2 regions of the Streptomyces sp. NPDC013157 genome follow, and region 2 is predicted to be linked to the other one. Evidence: riboswitches for the same ligand, from Rfam matches in the RefSeq annotation. Region 2 holds a riboswitch; the other holds the start of a gene.
What was found. A riboswitch is a leader RNA that binds a small molecule or an ion and turns the genes downstream of it on or off. The one in region 2 is predicted to bind glycine.

Region 1: linked by a shared signal. The riboswitch ahead of gcvT (glycine cleavage system aminomethyltransferase GcvT) and the one ahead of gcvP (aminomethyl-transferring glycine dehydrogenase) in region 2 are both predicted to bind glycine.

The regions. Positions count from the first base shown of each region.
Region 1 covers NZ_JBIBAK010000007.1:107,301-116,018, forward strand. The annotation lists gene ACFY6U_RS21890 (hypothetical protein) at 1-62, opposite strand, end outside; gene ACFY6U_RS21895 (L-serine ammonia-lyase) at 937-2,304, opposite strand; gene glyA (serine hydroxymethyltransferase) at 2,361-3,623, opposite strand; gene gcvH (glycine cleavage system protein GcvH) at 3,663-4,040, opposite strand; gene gcvT (glycine cleavage system aminomethyltransferase GcvT) at 4,164-5,291, opposite strand; glycine riboswitch at 5,450-5,547, opposite strand; gene ACFY6U_RS21915 (AAA family ATPase) at 5,731-6,405, shown strand; gene ACFY6U_RS21920 (enhanced serine sensitivity protein SseB) at 6,487-7,278, shown strand; gene ACFY6U_RS21925 (enhanced serine sensitivity protein SseB C-terminal domain-containing protein) at 7,429-8,226, shown strand; gene ACFY6U_RS21930 (ABC transporter permease) at 8,583-8,718, shown strand, end outside.
Region 2 covers NZ_JBIBAK010000020.1:248,054-256,771, forward strand. The annotation lists gene ACFY6U_RS43560 (ABC transporter ATP-binding protein) at 1-511, shown strand, start outside; gene gcvP (aminomethyl-transferring glycine dehydrogenase) at 558-3,443, opposite strand; glycine riboswitch at 3,621-3,714, opposite strand; gene ACFY6U_RS43570 (PRC-barrel domain-containing protein) at 3,829-4,209, shown strand; gene ACFY6U_RS43575 (DNA polymerase IV) at 4,418-5,782, opposite strand; gene ACFY6U_RS43580 (MerR family transcriptional regulator) at 5,856-6,500, opposite strand; gene ACFY6U_RS43585 (bifunctional nuclease family protein) at 6,797-7,270, opposite strand; gene ACFY6U_RS43590 (MerR family transcriptional regulator) at 7,362-8,099, opposite strand; gene ACFY6U_RS43595 (FHA domain-containing protein) at 8,140-8,718, opposite strand, start outside.

The DNA.
Region 1 (8,718 bases), on a different contig from region 2:
GCCAGGTTGCGCAGATCGTTGTAGACGCGGCCTGCTGTGGTGCCGCGGGTGCGGTTGGCCATCAGGCGAGCACCGTCTCTACGGCGGGGCGGACGACGGAGAGAACGTCCAACTCGCCTGCGATGTGCTGGAGTTCGTCGACGCCGCCGGGTCTGCTCCGGCGCAGGTAGCGGCCGAGCGCGGACAGGGCGAGGGTCCGCCGAGACGGCTGCGGTGGCGCATCGCGTCGACGACGCTGCGGGCTGCGTTGTACATGGGGATGGTCTCTCCCGGGGCTGCTTCGAACCGTTCGATACCGAGGTCGAAGGTCTTCGCGGCGTACTGCGTCGCCACGGTCGGCGGGTAGGAAATCGTCGGGCGGCGTGTACCGCGCGGCACGGCGATGTGTACTGCTGCGGGGATGTCGTCGATCAGCTCATGCAGAGCCAGGACGGATTCACCGCATACGACGGCGCGAGGGGCCCGTGCGCACGCGGCCGGCAGATCCGCGTGCGCCGTCTCCGGGGCGTCTGCCCGGCGGTACACCCCACGGGACAGTTCGTCTATCCGCGCTTCTGTGACCAAGTGCGCCAGATCGCGGGGGGAGAGCAGGGCCTGACGCGCCTGCGCCGTCGTGAATGTGGGGGAGAGGCCGGCCAGCCGCTGTTCCAGACGTGAGTTTTCCGCAGCGTCGATGTGTCGATGTATCGAATGAGACCCCTCAGGCGGACTCAGGGGGTCGATTTGATGCGTCCAGTGGTGAGTGGGCGGCGCATCCGGTATTGATCACGTGCCGCGAAACTGCAGGTCAAGAGCTACTTTCATGGGGACTTTCCGGGGGCTTTCCGGGGACTTTCAAGCCTGTCCCAGGGACGTCCCGGGGACTTTCCGCCGCGTAAGCAGGGAAGGCCCCGACAGCGCCGAAAGACACGAACGCGCTGGTCAGGGCCCATTCCCCTAGCACTCGATGATGTTCACCGCGAGCCCCCCGCGCGCCGTCTCCTTGTACTTCACGCTCATGTCGGCGCCCGTGTCCTTCATGGTCTTGATGACCTTGTCCAGGGACACCTTGTGGGAGCCGTCGCCGCGCATGGCCATGCGGGCCGCGGTGACCGCCTTGACCGCGGCCATGCCGTTGCGTTCGATGCAGGGGATCTGGACCAGGCCGCCGACCGGGTCGCAGGTGAGGCCGAGGTTGTGCTCCATGCCGATCTCGGCCGCGTTCTCGACCTGTTCGGGCGAGCCGCCGAGGACCTCGGCGAGCGCGCCCGCCGCCATCGAGCAGGCCGAGCCGACCTCGCCCTGGCAGCCGACCTCGGCGCCGGAGATGGACGCGTTCTCCTTGAAGAGCATGCCGATCGCGCCGGCCGCGAGGAGGAAGCGGACCACGCCGTCCTCGTCGGCGCCCGGGACGAAGTTGATGTAGTAGTGCAGGACCGCCGGGATGATGCCCGCCGCGCCGTTCGTGGGGGCGGTGACCACCCGGCCGCCCGCCGCGTTCTCCTCGTTCACGGCCATCGCGTAGAGCGTGATCCACTCCATCGCGTGCGCCAGCGGGTCGCCCTCGGCGCGCAGTTGGCGCGCGGTCACGGCGGCCCGGCGCTTCACCCGGAGCCCGCCCGGCAGGATGCCCTCCCGGGACATGCCGCGGGAGACGCACGCCTGCATCACCCGCCAGATGTCCAGCAGGCCCGCGCGGATCTCCTCCTCGGTGCGCCAGGCCCGCTCGTTCTCCAGCATCAGCGCGGAGATCGACAGGCCCGTCTCCTTCGTCAGGCGCAGCAGCTCGTCGCCCGTGCGGAAGGGGTACTTCAGGACCGTGTCGTCGAGTTTGATGCGGTCCGCGCCGACCGCTTCCTCGTCGACGACGAAGCCGCCGCCGACCGAGTAGTACGTCTTGGAGAGGAGCTCGGCCCCGGACGCGTCGTAGGCCCAGAGGGTCATGCCGTTCGCGTGGTAGGGGAGCGCCTTGCGGCGGTGGAGCTTCAGGTCGTCGTCGAAGGAGAACGGGATCTCGTGCTCGCCGAGGAGGGACAGGCGGCGCGTGGCCTTGATCGCCTCGATGCGGTCGTCCGCGGTCTCCACGTCCACCGTGCGCGGCGAGGCGCCCTCCAGACCGAGCAGCACGGCCTTGGGGGTGCCGTGGCCGTGGCCGGTCGCGCCGAGGGAGCCGTACAGCTCGGAACGTATCGAGGCGACGGACTCCAGCAGGTCCTCGTTGCGCAGGCGGCGGGCGAACATCCGGGCCGCGCGCATCGGGCCGACGGTGTGGGAGCTCGACGGGCCGATGCCGATCGAGAACAGGTCGAAGACCGAGATGGCCACGGGAACTCCTCCAGAGAGGGCGGGGGCACACGCCGTCGGGTGCCCCCACCAGGGAACTACTTGTTCAGACCGGGGTAAAGCGGGTGCTTCGCCGTCAGCGCCTCGACCCGGGCCTTCATGGCCGCCGCGTCGTAGGACGGCTTCAGCGTCTCGGCGATCACGTCCGCGACCTCGGCGAAGTCCTCGGTCGTGAAGCCGCGGGTGGCCAGCGCCGGGGTGCCGATCCGCAGACCCGAGGTGACCATCGGCGGCCGCGGGTCGTTCGGGACGGCGTTGCGGTTGACCGTGATGCCGACCTCGTGGAGCCGGTCCTCGGCCTGCTGTCCGTCCAGCTCCGACGCACGCAGGTCGACGAGGATCAGGTGGACGTCCGTGCCGCCGGACAGGACGTTCACGCCGGCCTCGCGGGCGTCGGCGGCGGTGAGCCGTTCCGCCAGGATCCGCGCACCCTCCACCGTACGACGCTGGCGCTCCTTGAAGTCCTCCGAGGCGGCGACCTTGAAGGAGACCGCCTTCGCCGCGATCACGTGCTCCAGGGGACCGCCCTGGAAGCCCGGGAAGACGGACGAGTTCAGCTTCTTCGCGAAGGCCTGCTTGGCGAGGATGATCCCGCCGCGCGGTCCGCCGAGCGTCTTGTGGGTGGTGGAGGTGACCACGTCCGCGTAGGGGACCGGGTTCGGGTGCAGCCCCGCCGCGACCAGGCCGGCGAAGTGCGCCATGTCGACCCACAGGTAGGCCTCGACCTCGTCGGCGATCCGGCGGAACTCCGCGAAGTCCAGCTGCCGCGGGTACGCCGACCAGCCCGCGATGATCACCTTCGGGCGGTGCTCCTTGGCGAGCCGCTCCACCTCGGCCATGTCGACCAGACCGGAGTCGTCGACGTGGTAGGCGACCACGTCGAACTGCTTGCCGGAGAAGTTCAGCCGCATGCCGTGGGTCAGGTGGCCGCCGTGGGCGAGGTCCAGGCCCAGGATGGTGTCGCCGGGCTGGGCCAGCGCGAACAGGGCCGCCTGGTTGGCGGAGGCACCGGAGTGCGGCTGCACGTTGGCGTACTCGGCGCCGAACAGCTCCTTCACCCGGTCGATGGCGATCTGCTCGGTGACGTCGACGTGCTCGCAGCCGCCGTAGTAGCGGCGGCCCGGGTAGCCCTCGGCGTACTTGTTGGTGAGGACCGAGCCCTGCGCCTCCATGACCGCCAGCGGAGCGAAGTTCTCCGAGGCGATCATCTCCAGGGTGGACTGCTGGCGCGCCAGCTCGGCGTCGACCGCGGCGGCTACCTCGGGGTCGAGCTCGTGCAGGGGCGTGTTCAGAACGGACATCTGTTTCTACGACTCCTAGGCCGGGGTCTGCGGCGGCTCTCAGCCGGCGGTGAAGGCGGTGTACTCGTCGGCGGAGAGCAGGTCGTCCGGCTCGTCCGTGACGCTCACCTTGAACAGCCAGCCGCCCTCGAAGGGGGCCGAGTTCACCAGGGACGGGTCGTCGACGACGTCCTCGTTGACCGCGGTGATCTCACCGGTGACCGGCGCGTACAGGTCGGACACCGACTTGGTCGACTCCAGCTCGCCGCAGGACTCGCCCGCGGTCACCGTGTCGCCGACCGCCGGGAGCTGGACGAAGACGACGTCACCGAGCGCGTTGGCCGCGTGCTCCGTGATGCCGACCGTCGCCACGCCGTCCTCGGCGGCCGTCAGCCACTCGTGCTCCTTGCTGTAACGCAGCTGCTGGGGGTTGCTCATGGCCTGAATTCTCCTGTACGCGGGGGAGTGCTGGTGAATGGGGGACTGCTGGGAACGCGCGTGACCAGCGGCGATGTGCGCCAGGTCACGCCCGGTGGCTGTTGCCGACGCCGGTTGGGGTGATCACTTCCGGCGCTTGTAGAACGGCAGCGGCACGACTTCGTACGGCTCGTGACTGCCCCGGATGTCCACGCCGACGCCTGCCGTGCCCGGCGCCGAGTGCGCGGCGTCGACGTACGCCATGGCGATCGGCTTGCCCAGGGTGGGGGAGGGGGCGCCCGAGGTGACCTCGCCGATCACCTCGCCGCCGGCGACCACCGGGTATCCGGCGCGGGGCACCCGGCGGCCTTCGGCGACCAGGCCGACGAGCACCCGCGGCGGGTTCTGCTCCGCTCGGGCGGCGGCCTCGGCGAGCGCCGCGCGCCCCACGAAGTCGCCCTCCTTCTCGAACTTCACCACCCGGCCGAGCCCGGCGTCGAAAGGGGTGAGCGAGGTGGTGAGCTCATGCCCGTACAGCGGCATGCCCGCCTCCAGCCGCAGCGTGTCCCGGCAGGAGAGACCGCACGGCACCAGGCCCACCGCGGAACCCGCCTTGGTCAGCGCCTGCCACAGCTCCACCGCGTGCTCCGGCTTCACGAACAGCTCGAAGCCGTCCTCGCCGGTGTAGCCGGTGCGTGCGATCAGCGCCGGGACGCCGGCGACGGTGCCGGGCAGCCCGGCGTAGTACTTCAGCCCGTCCAGGTCGGCGTCGGTGAGGGAGGCGAGGATGCCCGGGGACTCCGGGCCCTGGACGGCGATCAGCGCGTACGCGTCCCGGTCGTCGCGGACCTCGGCCTCGAAGCCGGCGGAGCGTTCCACGAGCGCGTCGAGGACGACCTGGGCGTTGGAGGCGTTGGCGACGACCATGTACTCGGCCTCGGCCAGCCGGTAGACGATCAGGTCGTCCAGGATGCCGCCGTCGGCCCGGCAGATCATGGTGTAGCGGGCCCGGCCCACGCCGACGGAGGCGATGTTGCCGACCAGGGCGTGGTTCAGCAGGGCGGCGGCCTGGGGGCCGGTCACGGTGATCTCGCCCATGTGGGAGAGGTCGAAGAGCCCGGCCCTGGTCCGTACGGCGACGTGCTCGTCGCGCTCGGAGCCGTAGCGCAGGGGCATGTCCCAGCCGGCGAAGTCGGTCATGGTCGCGCCGAGCGAGCGGTGCAGGGCATCGAGCGCGGTACGGCGGGGTGCGGCGGAATCGGTACTGCTCATCGGTCGGTCGTCTCCCGGAGGTCCCAAGGGCATGACAGGCGAGGGCTGTCCTCCCCATCTGTCATCGGAACCTGAGAGGTTCGCCCTGACCACGGATGTGACCACGGCTTGCACCTTGGGTGGAGCCACTGACACAGCGGCCCGCTTTTCAGATGTGCCTCGCCCGCGCGGTAACGGGGCCTGAGAGATTCAAGGGAGGGACTTGCTCCTTCGGCGCCCCAGCGAAGACGGCTGGGGACTCTCCCGCGCGGATTCAAGCGGCCGGTATGCAGTTGGCGCGGACATCATTGCACGCCGCCCGGGGCCGTGGCAGGCCGGACCTGGCCCTCCGTTCTGTGACGGGCCTGTGGCAGTACGCGAACGGAACCGCGAGACGCCGTGCATTACCTTCTCTTTACGTTAAGTGGGGAGAACCTTTCCTGAACCCCCAGGGAGGACGATCACGGTGACAAGGACCACGGCATACGCGACGACGACGGGCATCGCCGTGCCCCGGCAGCCGGCGGCCCCGGCCCGCGAGCGGTGCGGCGAGCTCCCCGCACCGGTCGTCCGCGACCTGCGCGACCGCGCCGGGCACAGCCCGCACGGCCTGCTCTTCGGCCCCCGTGACCTGGTCGTGGTCACGGGGCTGCCCGGCAGCGGCAAGTCCACCCTGATGCACCGCACCGTCCAGGGCATCCGCATCGACTCCCAGGACACCCGCGACCGCTGGGACGCCCGCCTGGCCCGCCTCCTGCCGTACGCCGTCTACCGCCCGCTGGTCCGCATCGCCCACTACGCCGGGCTGCGTCGGGCCCTCGGCACCGGCGAGGGCGTGGTCGTGCACGACTGCGGGACCCAGGCCTGGGTGCGCGACTGGCTGGCCCGGGAGGCCCGCCGCCGCGGCGGCACCCTGCACCTGCTGCTCCTCGACGTCACGCCGGGCACGGCACTGGACGGCCAGCGCGAACGCGGCCGGGGCGTCTCCCGGTACGCCTTCCTGCGCCACCGCCGGGCGGCCGGGCGGCTGCTGCGCGCGGCGGAGAAGGGGAGGCTGCCCGAGGGCGTCGGTTCGGCGGTCCTCCTCGACCGGGACGCGGCGGACGTACTGCGCCGGATCGCCTTCGCGGCCTGAATCGGCTGGTGGGGTGGCTTTGTCGGTGTCACCCGCTAGCCTTTCCAGCCTCAGCAGTGGTTTCCAGCAGGCGGTAGGCAGATGGACTTCCCGGCGGACATTCCCGCGGACTTCCCGGCACAGGCGCACCCCCACCCGCACGGCGGGTGGCCCGGCAACGAACTGGAGGAGGTCCTGTCGGCCTCCCTCGGCGTGCCCGCGGCGGCGGGCCGGCTCATCGAGGTACTGGGCCGGAGTTTCCTGTGGATCCCGCTGCCCGAGGGCGGCGGCCCGCACAGCGGCCCGCTGGACCTGCCCACAACGGAGATCGCGGGCCAGGTGTACGTGCCGGTCTTCAGCTCCGAGGAGCAGTTCCGCCTGGTGGCCGGCTCCCATCTGTCGTACACGATCGCCCCGGCGGTCGAGTTCGCCCGCGGGCTGCCCCCGCAGGTCGGCATCGCCGTGAACCCCGGGGGAGTCGTCGGGGTCCCGCTGCCGCCGGAGGCGGTCGCCCAGCTCTGCCGGACCGGCCGTACCGAACTGGACGGCCCCGCCTCCGGCGGCCGGGTCCGCCTCTTCGAACCGGACTGGCAGGACGACCCGATGGACTTCCTGGCCGCGGCGTCGGCGGAGTTCGCGGCGATCGGCGTCGTCGCCTCGGCCCGCCGCTGCCTCGCCGCGGTCGAGACGGCGGACCCGGTGATGTTCGTGGGCGTCGAACTCTCCCAGTGGGAGGGCGACGTGCGCGCCCTGCCCCTGGAGGCCCTGGGCAAGGCCCTGGGCCGGGTGCCGGTGAGGTGGCCGGTGAACCTGGTCCTGCTCGACGTGGCGGACGACCCGGTCGGCCACTGGATGCGGGAGAACGTGCGTCCCTTCTATCGATACGGCCACTAGAAACGCCCTCAGGGCAGCCAACCAAGGGGCGCGGGGAACTGCGCGACCAGCCACCACGAAGCCGCACCCGCGCACGGACAATCGGCCCCCGCCCCCTGGGCGCATAAGCTGTCTCCAAACGCGGGGCACCAGATGAAGGGGCGGTAACACGTGAGCGCCAGCGGCACCGCGGCGACCGGACAGGTCGAGCACATGCTGCGCCAGGTAACCCCCGGGCGCTACGACGCCTACGAGGCACTCCTCCGCGCCCTCGCCACGCCCTCCTCCGGCCAGATCTGGATGCTCCTCTGGCACGGCCAGGCCGGCTCCCCCGACGCCCAGTACGGGAACATGGAGGTCGAGGGTCACGGCTACGCCCCCTGTGTGACCTCGGCCCAGGAACTCTCCGCGAGCGGCTGGAACCGCTCGTACGAGGTGGTCGACGGCATCGACGTGGCCCGCACGCTCTACCCCGACCACTTCGGCCTCTGGCTCAACCCGCACGCCCCGGGCGGCGGCGTCGGCATCCCCTGGCTGGACCTGCGCCGCATCGCCACCGGCCTGGACCGCCAGCCGGCCGGCCCGCTCCGGCTCACCGAACCGGCCATCGAGATCCCGCAGTTCTACGCCCTGCTCACGCAGAACGCCCACCGCACCCCCGCGGTGCGCTCCCTGCGCCGCGCCTGGGTGCAGCCGGCCCTCGGGGCGCCGTACCTCGCGATCGGCCTGGACGTGTACGACACCTCGCCGCCGGCCGTGGACTCGGTGCGGGGGATGATGCAGCAGTCGATCGGGGCGGTGCCGGACGGGCTGCCGGTGTCGACGGTCGCGATGACCGACGAGTACGACCCGGTCGTGATGTGGATGCGGGCGACGGCACGGCCGTTCTACGACCGCGAAGCCCACGCGGCGCTGCCGCCGGCGCCGGCGACGGGGTACGGGTATCCACCGGCCCAGGGCGGTTACTGACGCGACGGGGCGCTCTCCCCTCGGGTCGGCCGAGGGGGTTCACAAGATTTACGTAACGAACACATTTCTCCGCGCGTAGATGACGCCGGAACGTTCCGTTCCGACCGAATTCGGCGTTATGTCCCAACTGGCCTGCGTCCGAGGGGCGTTACCCACTGTTCGGATAACGGAATCCCTCGGACTGCATCACGGTTGCGCATACTTTCTTCGCCAGATCTGGCGGGTGATCGCGACGACGCTGAAGACTCGCCAGTCAGACATGAGGTCGGTTTAAACCTCATGATCGAGCAAGTCGACAAAGCCGCAATCCGCGGCTGGCGTAGGCCGGTCACCGCCGGCGAGAGGGGTCGCTCACCGTGACCGCACCGATCGAGACCACCGGGGCGGCAGCCGAGGCACAGCCGGAGGCTGTGCTGGAGGGTGCCGGTAAGGGGCAGATCGAGGGTCGTTCCCTCGGGCAGATCGCCTGGACCCGGTTCAAGAAGGACAGGG
Region 2 (8,718 bases):
GGCGGTCGCGGTCCTGGTCACGCACGACCCGCTGGACGCCATGGTGCTGGCCGACCGCCTGGTCGTCATCGAACACGGCCGGGTCGTCCAGGAGGGCACGCCCGCCGACATCGCCCGCCACCCGCGCACGGACTACATCGCCCACCTGGTCGGCCTCAACCTCTACCGGGGCCGGGCCGAGGGTCACACGGTCGAACTGGACACGGCACCCTCGAACAGCACCACCATCACCACCACAGAAGTCCTCGCCGGTGACGTCTTCGTCGCGTTCCCGCCGAGCGCCGTCACCCTCTTCCGGGACCGCCCCACGGGCGCCAGCGCCCGCAACCTCTGGCGCTGCGAGGTCGCCGGCCTGGAGACCCACGGCGACCAGATCCGCGCCGACCTGACCGGGGAACTCGCCCTCGCCGCCGACCTCACCACGGTCGCCGCCGCGGAACTGGACCTGCACCCGGGCGCCACGGTCTGGGCGACGGTGAAGGCGACCCAGACACACGCCTACCCGGCGTGAAAGCGGGAGGCCCCGCCGAAGCGGGGCCTCCCTCACACCCTGTGCATCAGTCCTCGTACGCGTCCAGCGGCGGACACGAGCACACCAGGTTCCGGTCGCCGAAGGCCTGGTCGATCCGGCGCACCGGCGGCCAGTACTTGTCGGCGGCGGACACGCCGCCCGGGAAGACGGCCTCCGTGCGGCTGTACTCGTGCTTCCACTCCCCACCGAGCGCGGTCGCGGTGTGCGGAGCCCCGCGCAGCGGGTTGTCCTCGGCGGGCCACTCCCCCGCCCCGACCTTGTCGATCTCCGCCCGGATGGCGATCATCGCCTCGCAGAACCGGTCCAGCTCACCGAGGTCCTCGGACTCGGTCGGCTCGATCATCAGCGTGCCGGCCACCGGGAAGGACATCGTCGGCGCGTGGAAGCCGTAGTCGATGAGCCGCTTCGCGACGTCGTCGACGCTCACTCCGGTCGCCTTGGTCAGCGGCCGCAGGTCGATGATGCACTCGTGCGCGACCAGCCCGCCGGGCCCGGTGTAGAGCACGGGGTAGTGCGGCTCCAGCCGCTTGGCGACGTAGTTGGCGCTGAGCACGGCCACCTGCGTGGCCCGCTTCAGCCCCTCGCCGCCCATGAGCCGGACGTACGCCCACGAGATCGGCAGGATCCCCGCGGATCCCCACGGCGCGGCCGAGATCGGCCCGACGCCGCTCTCCGGCCCGGCGGCGGGCTGGAGCGGGTGGTTCGGCAGGTACGGCGCCAGGTGGGCCCGTACGGCCACCGGACCGACGCCCGGACCGCCGCCGCCGTGCGGGATGCAGAAGGTCTTGTGCAGGTTGAGGTGGGAGACGTCCCCGCCGAAGTGCCCGGGCTTGGCCAGTCCGACGAGGGCGTTGAGGTTGGCGCCGTCGACGTACACCTGTCCGCCGGCCTCGTGCACCTGCGCGCAGATGTCCGCGACGTGCTCCTCGAACACCCCGTGCGTGGAGGGATAGGTGATCATCAGGACCGCGAGCTCGTCACGGTGCTGTTCGATCTTCGCCCGCAGGTCCTCGACGTCGATCTCGCCGTCCTCGGCGGTCTTCACGACGACGACCTTCATGCCCGCCATGACGGCGCTGGCGGCGTTGGTGCCGTGCGCGGAGGACGGGATCAGGCAGACGGTCCGCTGTGCGTCGCCGTTGGCGCGGTGGTATGCGCGTACGGCGAGCAGCCCGGCGAACTCGCCCTGCGATCCGGCGTTGGGCTGCAGCGACACCTTGTCGTACCCGGTGACCTCGGCGAGCCGCTCCTCCAGCTCCCGGATGAGGGACAGGTAGCCCTGTGCCTGCTCGGCGGGCGCGAACGGGTGCAGCTGGCCGAACTCGGACCAGGTGACCGGTTCCATCTCGGTGGTCGCGTTGAGCTTCATGGTGCAGGAGCCCAGCGGGATCATGCCGCGGTCCAGCGCGTAGTCCCGGTCGGCGAGCCTGCGCAGGTAGCGGAGCATCGCGGTCTCGGAGCGGTGCTGCCGGAAGACGGGGTGGGCGAGGTAGCCGTCGGTGCGCAGCAGCGCCTCGGGCAGCGTGTCCTCGGTGACGGCGTCCAGCGCCTCGACGTCGCCCTCGACGCCGAAGGCCGTCCACACGGCGCCCAGCTGGGTGCGGGTGGTGGTCTCGTCGCAGGCCATGGAGACGTGGTCGGAGTCGACGAGCCGCAGGTTGACACCGCCCTGGCGGGCGGCGGCGACGATCTCGGCGGCCTTGCCGGGCACGCGCGCGGTGAGGGTGTCGAAGTAGGCGCCGTGCACGATCTCGACACCGCCGGCCGTGAGTCCCGCGGCGAGGATCGTGGCGTAGCGGTGCGTCCGCTGCGCGATGGCCTTGAGCCCCTCGGAACCGTGGTAGACGGCGTACATACCGGCCATCACGGCGAGCAGCACCTGCGCGGTGCAGATGTTGCTGGTGGCCTTCTCCCGCCGGATGTGCTGCTCGCGGGTCTGCAGCGCCAGCCGGTACGCCTTGTTCCCGTCGGCGTCCACGGAGACGCCCACGAGCCGTCCGGGCAGGCTGCGCGCGAACTTCTCCCGGACCGCCATGTAACCGGCGTGCGGCCCGCCGAAGCCCATCGGCACACCGAACCGCTGGGTGGTGCCGACGGCGATGTCGGCCCCGAGCTCGCCCGGCGAGGTCAGCAGGGTCAGCGCGAGCAGGTCGGCGGCGACGGTGACGAGCGCGCCGACTGCGTGCGCCTGCTCGACGACGGCCTTGATGTCGCGTACGGCACCGGAGGCACCGGGGTACTGGACGAGGACCCCGTTGATCTCACGCCCGGCGAGGTCAGCCGGAATACCGTCGGCGAGGTCGGCGACCACGACCTCCACGCCCGTCGGCTCGGCCCGGGTCCGGATCACGGCGATGGTCTGCGGCAGCGCGTCCGCGTCGACGACGAAGACGCCCTTCTTGTTCTTGCCCATGCGCAGCGACAGGGCCATGGCCTCGGCGGCGGCCGTGCCCTCGTCGAGCAGCGAGGCACCGGAGGTGGGCAGCCCGGTGAGGTCGGCGACCACGGTCTGGAAGTTCAGCAGCGCTTCCAGCCGGCCCTGGGAGATCTCCGGCTGGTACGGCGTGTAGGCCGTGTACCAGGCGGGGTTCTCCATCACGTTGCGCAGGATCACGGGCGGCGTGAAGGTCCCGTAGTACCCCAGGCCGATCATCGAGTCGAGCACCTGGTTACGGTCGGCCAGCGACCGCAGCTCGGCCAGCACCTCGGCCTCGGTCCGGGCGGCCGGCAGCTCGAGCCGGTCGGCGTTCTTGATCACGTCCGGCACGGCGGCCGCGGTCAGGTCGTCGAGCGAGCCGTACCCGACCTGGGCGAGCATCTTGGCCCGAGCCTCGTGGTCGGGGCCGATATGGCGCTGCTCGAAGGGAATACCCTGCTCAAGCTCGGAGAGCGGAATGCGCTGGGCGGTCATTGCGGAGGCCTCCTGGTCTGACGCGACCTTCGAGGGGTACCCCGGCACGGGTACCCCGACGGCCTCCCCCTCTGTCATCTGACCTGAGAGCTTCGCCGGTGCGCCCTTGTGGACCACCGGCTTTCACCGTCGGTGAGAGCGGACACCGTCGGCATCCGCCCTGCTTTCCAGAGTGACCTCGTCCGTGCGGTACGTGAGCCTGAGAGATTCCGGGGAGGATTTGCTCCTTCGGCGCCTCCGGTTTCCCGGAGGACTCTCCCGCACGGGGTCAGCAGCCGCCTGCCAGCCTACCAGCGGGGGCAACACCGGAGTCTTCGAGTGGCCGCCTCCTTCAATGTGCTCTTTTGTAGTGCTTACGGATGAGTTGCGACCAAGTGGAGGGCCCGTGCAGACCGACATCGATCCGCGCAACCTGATCGGCCGCAAGGCGTTCGACCGCAACGGCACGAAGATCGGCACGATCGACGAGGTGTACCTCGACGACGCGACGGGCGTGCCGGAGTGGGCGGCCATACGCACCGGCCTGTTCTCCCGGGACGCCTTCGTGCCCCTGGAGCCCAGCGAACTGGTTGAGGGCACCCTGAAGGTCCCCTTCGACCGCGCCCTGATCAAAGACGCCCCCGACTTCGGCGTGGGCCGCCACCTCTCCCCGGAACAGGAACTCCAGCTCTACCACCACTACGGCCTGGACACGGCTCCCCCGCCCCACGACCATCCGGACCACGACTTCGGCAAGCTGGCGGGGACGGAGGACGCGGGGGCGTGACGCCGACGCCGGGTACGGTCGTGGTTTGGCCGCGGGCCGGTGGGGGCTGGTCGCGCACTTCCTCCCCCAGCCTCCTGCCGGGGGTACCCCCAGCGCCCCTTCAGGTTTCTTCAGCCGCGGGCAGTCATGCCGCTGGGGCGGCACGGGTGGGCGCAGCGCCACCCTGCCAGCGCCGGTGAGCCCCCCCCCCCCCAGCCCCGACCCACAGTCACGTACGCACGCCGTCCGCCGAAACCCCCGGCACCAACGGCAGCGGCTCCGCAGGCTCCAGCTCAGGGTCCTCGACCCGGAACGTCCGCACTCTCCCCGGCCCCATGGACCCCGGCGTCTCGAACCGCACCGTCACCCGCCCGAGCCCGCTCCCCTGCACCCATCCGTGCCCGTACTCGGCATGCCGCACGTCGTGCCCCGCCGGCCACCGCCGCTCGGCAACCACCTGCTCCTCAGCGACCGGCTCCGCCACGTCCTCCTCCGCCGTGAACTCCGCCGCCCCCTCCCCGGCCGCCGCCTGCGCGAACAGGTCCTCCTGCGTGTAGTCGGCCAGCCCCGACACCCCCACCCCCAGCAACCGCACGCCCCCCGTCGTGTCCACCGAGTCCAGCAACCGCGCGGCCGCCTCCCGCACCACCGCCGGGTCGTCGGTCGGCCCTCTGAGCGTCTCGGACCGGGTGAGCGTCGAGAAGTCGTACCGCCGCACCTTCAGCACGATGGTCCGCCCGGACAGCCCGGCCCCCCGCAGCCGCCGCACGCACCGGTCGGCCAGCCGCTGCACCTCCAGGCCCACCCGCAGCCGGTCGTGGATGTCCACGTCGTAGGTGTCCTCGACCGACACCGACTTCGTCTCCCGTTCGGCCACCACGGGCCGCTCGTCGTGCGCGAGCGCCATCGCGTACAGCGCGTGCCCGTGCGCCTTGCCGAGCAGCCGTACCAGCTCGTCCTCCCCCGCCTCGGCGATCTCGTCGACCGTGGTGATCCCGGCCCGCCGCAGATGGTCCCCCGTCGCCGGCCCCACCCCCGGCAGGGTCCGCACCGTCATCGGCCCGAGCATCGCCCGCTCCGTGCCCGGCTCGATCAGCACCAGTCCGTCCGGCTTGGCCTGTTCGGAGGCGATCTTCGCGAGCATCTTGGAGGCGGCGAGCCCGACGGACCCGGAGAGCCCCGTGGCGGCCCGTATGTCGGCGCGCAGCCTCTCCCCGACCAGCCGCGCCGACATGGCGTCCCAGGCCACCCCACCGGCCTCCAGATCCACGAAGGCCTCGTCCAGGCTGAGCGGCTCCACCAGCGGCGAGAGCCCCCGCAGCAGCCCCATCACCTGCTCGCTGATCGACCGGTACAGCCCGAAGCGCGGCACCAGATACGCGGCGTTCGGCGCCAGCCGCCGCGCCTGCCCCATCGGCATCGCGGAGTGCACCCCGAAGACCCGGGCCTCGTACGACGCGGTGGCCACCACACCGCGCGGTCCGAGCCCGCCCACGACCACGGCCTTCCCGCGCAGGCTCGGCTTGGACGCCTGCTCCACCGAGGCGAAGAAGGCATCCATGTCGAGATGCAGGATCGTGGGCGCGTTTCTCACATCTCCGATGCTGCACCACACCACTGACAATGCCCCGGCACGGTTTCCCGTGCCGGGGCATCACATGGGGCCTTCAGACCGCGCGGTTGCGCCGCCGCGCCAGTTCGTCGGCCGGGTTGTGGCCGACGAGCGTCTCCCCGGTGTCGACGCGCTCGCCGTGCAGCTGGGAGAGAGCGCTCTCCACGTCCCGCCACACCACGCCGACCGCGATCCCGAAGATGCCCTGACCGCCCTGGAGCAGGGCGTGCACCTCGTCGGGCGAGGTGCACTCGTAGACCGTGGCACCGTCGCTCATCAGGGTCATGCGCTCCAGATCGCGGAAACCGCGTTCCCTCAGGTGCTGGACGGCGGTGCGGATGTTCTGGAGGGAGACCCCGGTGTCCAGGAACCGCTTGACGATCTTCAGGACGACGACGTCCCGGAAGCTGTAGAGACGCTGGGTGCCCGACCCGTAGGCGGGCCGCACGCTGGGCTCGACCAGGCCGGTGCGGGCCCAGTAGTCGAGCTGCCGGTAGGTGATGCCGGCCGCCGCGCAGGCCGTGGGCCCGCGGTAGCCGATCTCCTCGGTGGCCATGGACGCCGCCCCTCCGCCGCTCGGCACTGCGGTCGGCCGCTGCGGGGCGTGACCGGCAATGCTGCTGTGAAGCGGGGACGGACCGCTCTCCCCGAAACCGCGTCCGGGGGCACCCCCAGCCATACCGTCGCCGCTGCTTCTCACGCCGACCTCCGTCCTTGACCTGCCTTCTCGACGGTAGGCAGTCACCAGGGGTGCGTCAACGATCGCCACACTCGGCACGCCGAGTGATAATCACCCTAGGAGTGGTTTCCCGTGCCCCACCGCGGGGAAAGGCTAGCCGAATGCTCTGGCGGGAGGCCGTAGGACGCTCTCAATGGCCGCTGGCAATTGCCCATGAGTTTCGGCTGTGACCAGCCCCGAACCGGCCCGTCACGGGCCTTCTGTCACGAACCGGCCCGTCACCGACCTCCTGGTGGATGACGGGCCGCTCCGGTCCCTCACTGGCTGCTGGTGCCGAAGTCCTCGGGCGAGATCTGGTCGAGGAACTCGCGGAACTTCTCCACCTCGTCCTCCTGCTCGTCCGGGATCGCGATGCCCGCGTCGTCCAGCACCGTGTCACTGCCGTAGATCGGCGTTCCGGTGCGCAGCGCCAGCGCTATGGCGTCGGACGGACGGGCGCTCACCTCGACCCCGCTGGCGAAGACCAGCTCCGCGTAGAAGACGCCCTCACGCAGGTCCGTGATGCGCACTTCGGTGAGCTCCTGGCCGACGGCCTCCAGCACGTCCTTGAACAGGTCGTGCGTCAGCGGCCTGGCAGGCGCCATGCCCTGCTGGGCGAACGCGATCGCCGTCGCCTCCCCCGGCCCGATCCAGATGGGGAGGTAACGGTCGCCTCCCACTTCGCGCAGGAGCACGATCGGTTGGTTGGAGGGCATTTCCACCCGGACACCTACGACATCGAGCTCGTTCACACAGCAACCCTAGGCCGTGCCCGGGACGTTTGGGTAGTCGGGCCGGGAACGCGCGCCCGATCCGGCCTCCGCCCGGGTCCTGTCGTGGTACTCACGGCAGCCGCACCCCCAGCGCCGTCTGCATCAGCGCGGCGTGCAGCTTCACCGTGAGCGCCGCCAGCTCCTTCGTACGGGCCTCCGCATGGGCCCTGGTCTGCGGGTTGCGGTGGCGCTTGAGCGGCGCCACCACCTGGTCCACCAGGCCCGCCTCCCGGTCGGCGGCGGCCTTCATCGCCCGCAGATGGCGCGGCTCGATCCCGAACCGGCCCAGCTCGGCCACGAGAGAGGCCACAGTGACCGTCTCGGCGTCGTACACGCCGTCCTCCAGCGGAGCGATCAGCCCGTACGACTCCCACTCCGCGAGGCAGTTCTCGTCGATGTCGGCGGCCGCGAGCAGCTCGTCCCGGCCGATCCGCGCCACCGTGGGCGCCTCGGAGACCACCGGCACGGCCTCACCGTCCCGCTGCCGCCCCAGCACGGGCGGCTGTACCGCCTCGCCGCGCTCCATGGCCTCCAGGTACTCCCGGATGACCTTGAGCGGCAGATAGTGGTCCCGCTGCATCCGCAGGACGTGCCCGAGACGCTCCACGTCCCCGGCACTGAACTTCCGGTACCCGGAAGGAGTACGGCGCGGCTCGATGAGCCCCTCCGACTCCAGAAAACGGATCTTGGAGATGGTGACTTCGGGGAACTCGTCGCGCAGCACGTTCAGCACCGTGCCGATGCTCATCAGCCCGGATTCCGTGGCGGCGGTGCCGTGACCGGTACCGCCGCTCGGTGTGTGCAGCATGGACCTTCTTCCCTGGGTCCTCCAGGCGAGCTCCGGGGGGTCAGATGCCCTGCCGGCTCGCATAGAAGACCAGCCGGTACTTGCCGATCTGGACCTCGTCACCGTTCGACAGAGCGACCTGGTCGATACGCTCCCGGTTGACGTACGTGCCGTTGAGGCTGCCGACGTCGGCCACCGTGAAAGAGCCGTCCGGCTGACGGCGGAACTCCACGTGCCGACGCGAGACCGTCACGTCGTCCAGGAAGATGTCGCTCTGCGGGTGGCGGCCGGCCGTGGTCAGGTCACTGTCCAGCAGGAACCGGCTGCCCGAGTTCGGGCCCCGGCGCACGACCAGCAGCGCGGAGCCGAGCGGCAGCGCGTCGACCGCCGCCTGCGCCTCCGGAGAGAGCGACGGCATCTGGGTCTGGCCGGTGACCTCGGCGTCGTAGGCCTCAAGGCCGGAGATCGAGATCGTGGACGTCGTCTCCGACGCACGCTCGGGGACGGCGCCCGCGCGCAACGGGGCTCCGCAGTTGGAACAGAAGCGGGCGTTCTCCGCGTTGCGGTTACCGCACCTCGTACAAACCAGGGCCGACATGGACGGATCCTCCTGCCGCGGCTGCCCCGCCGGGGCGTTGGA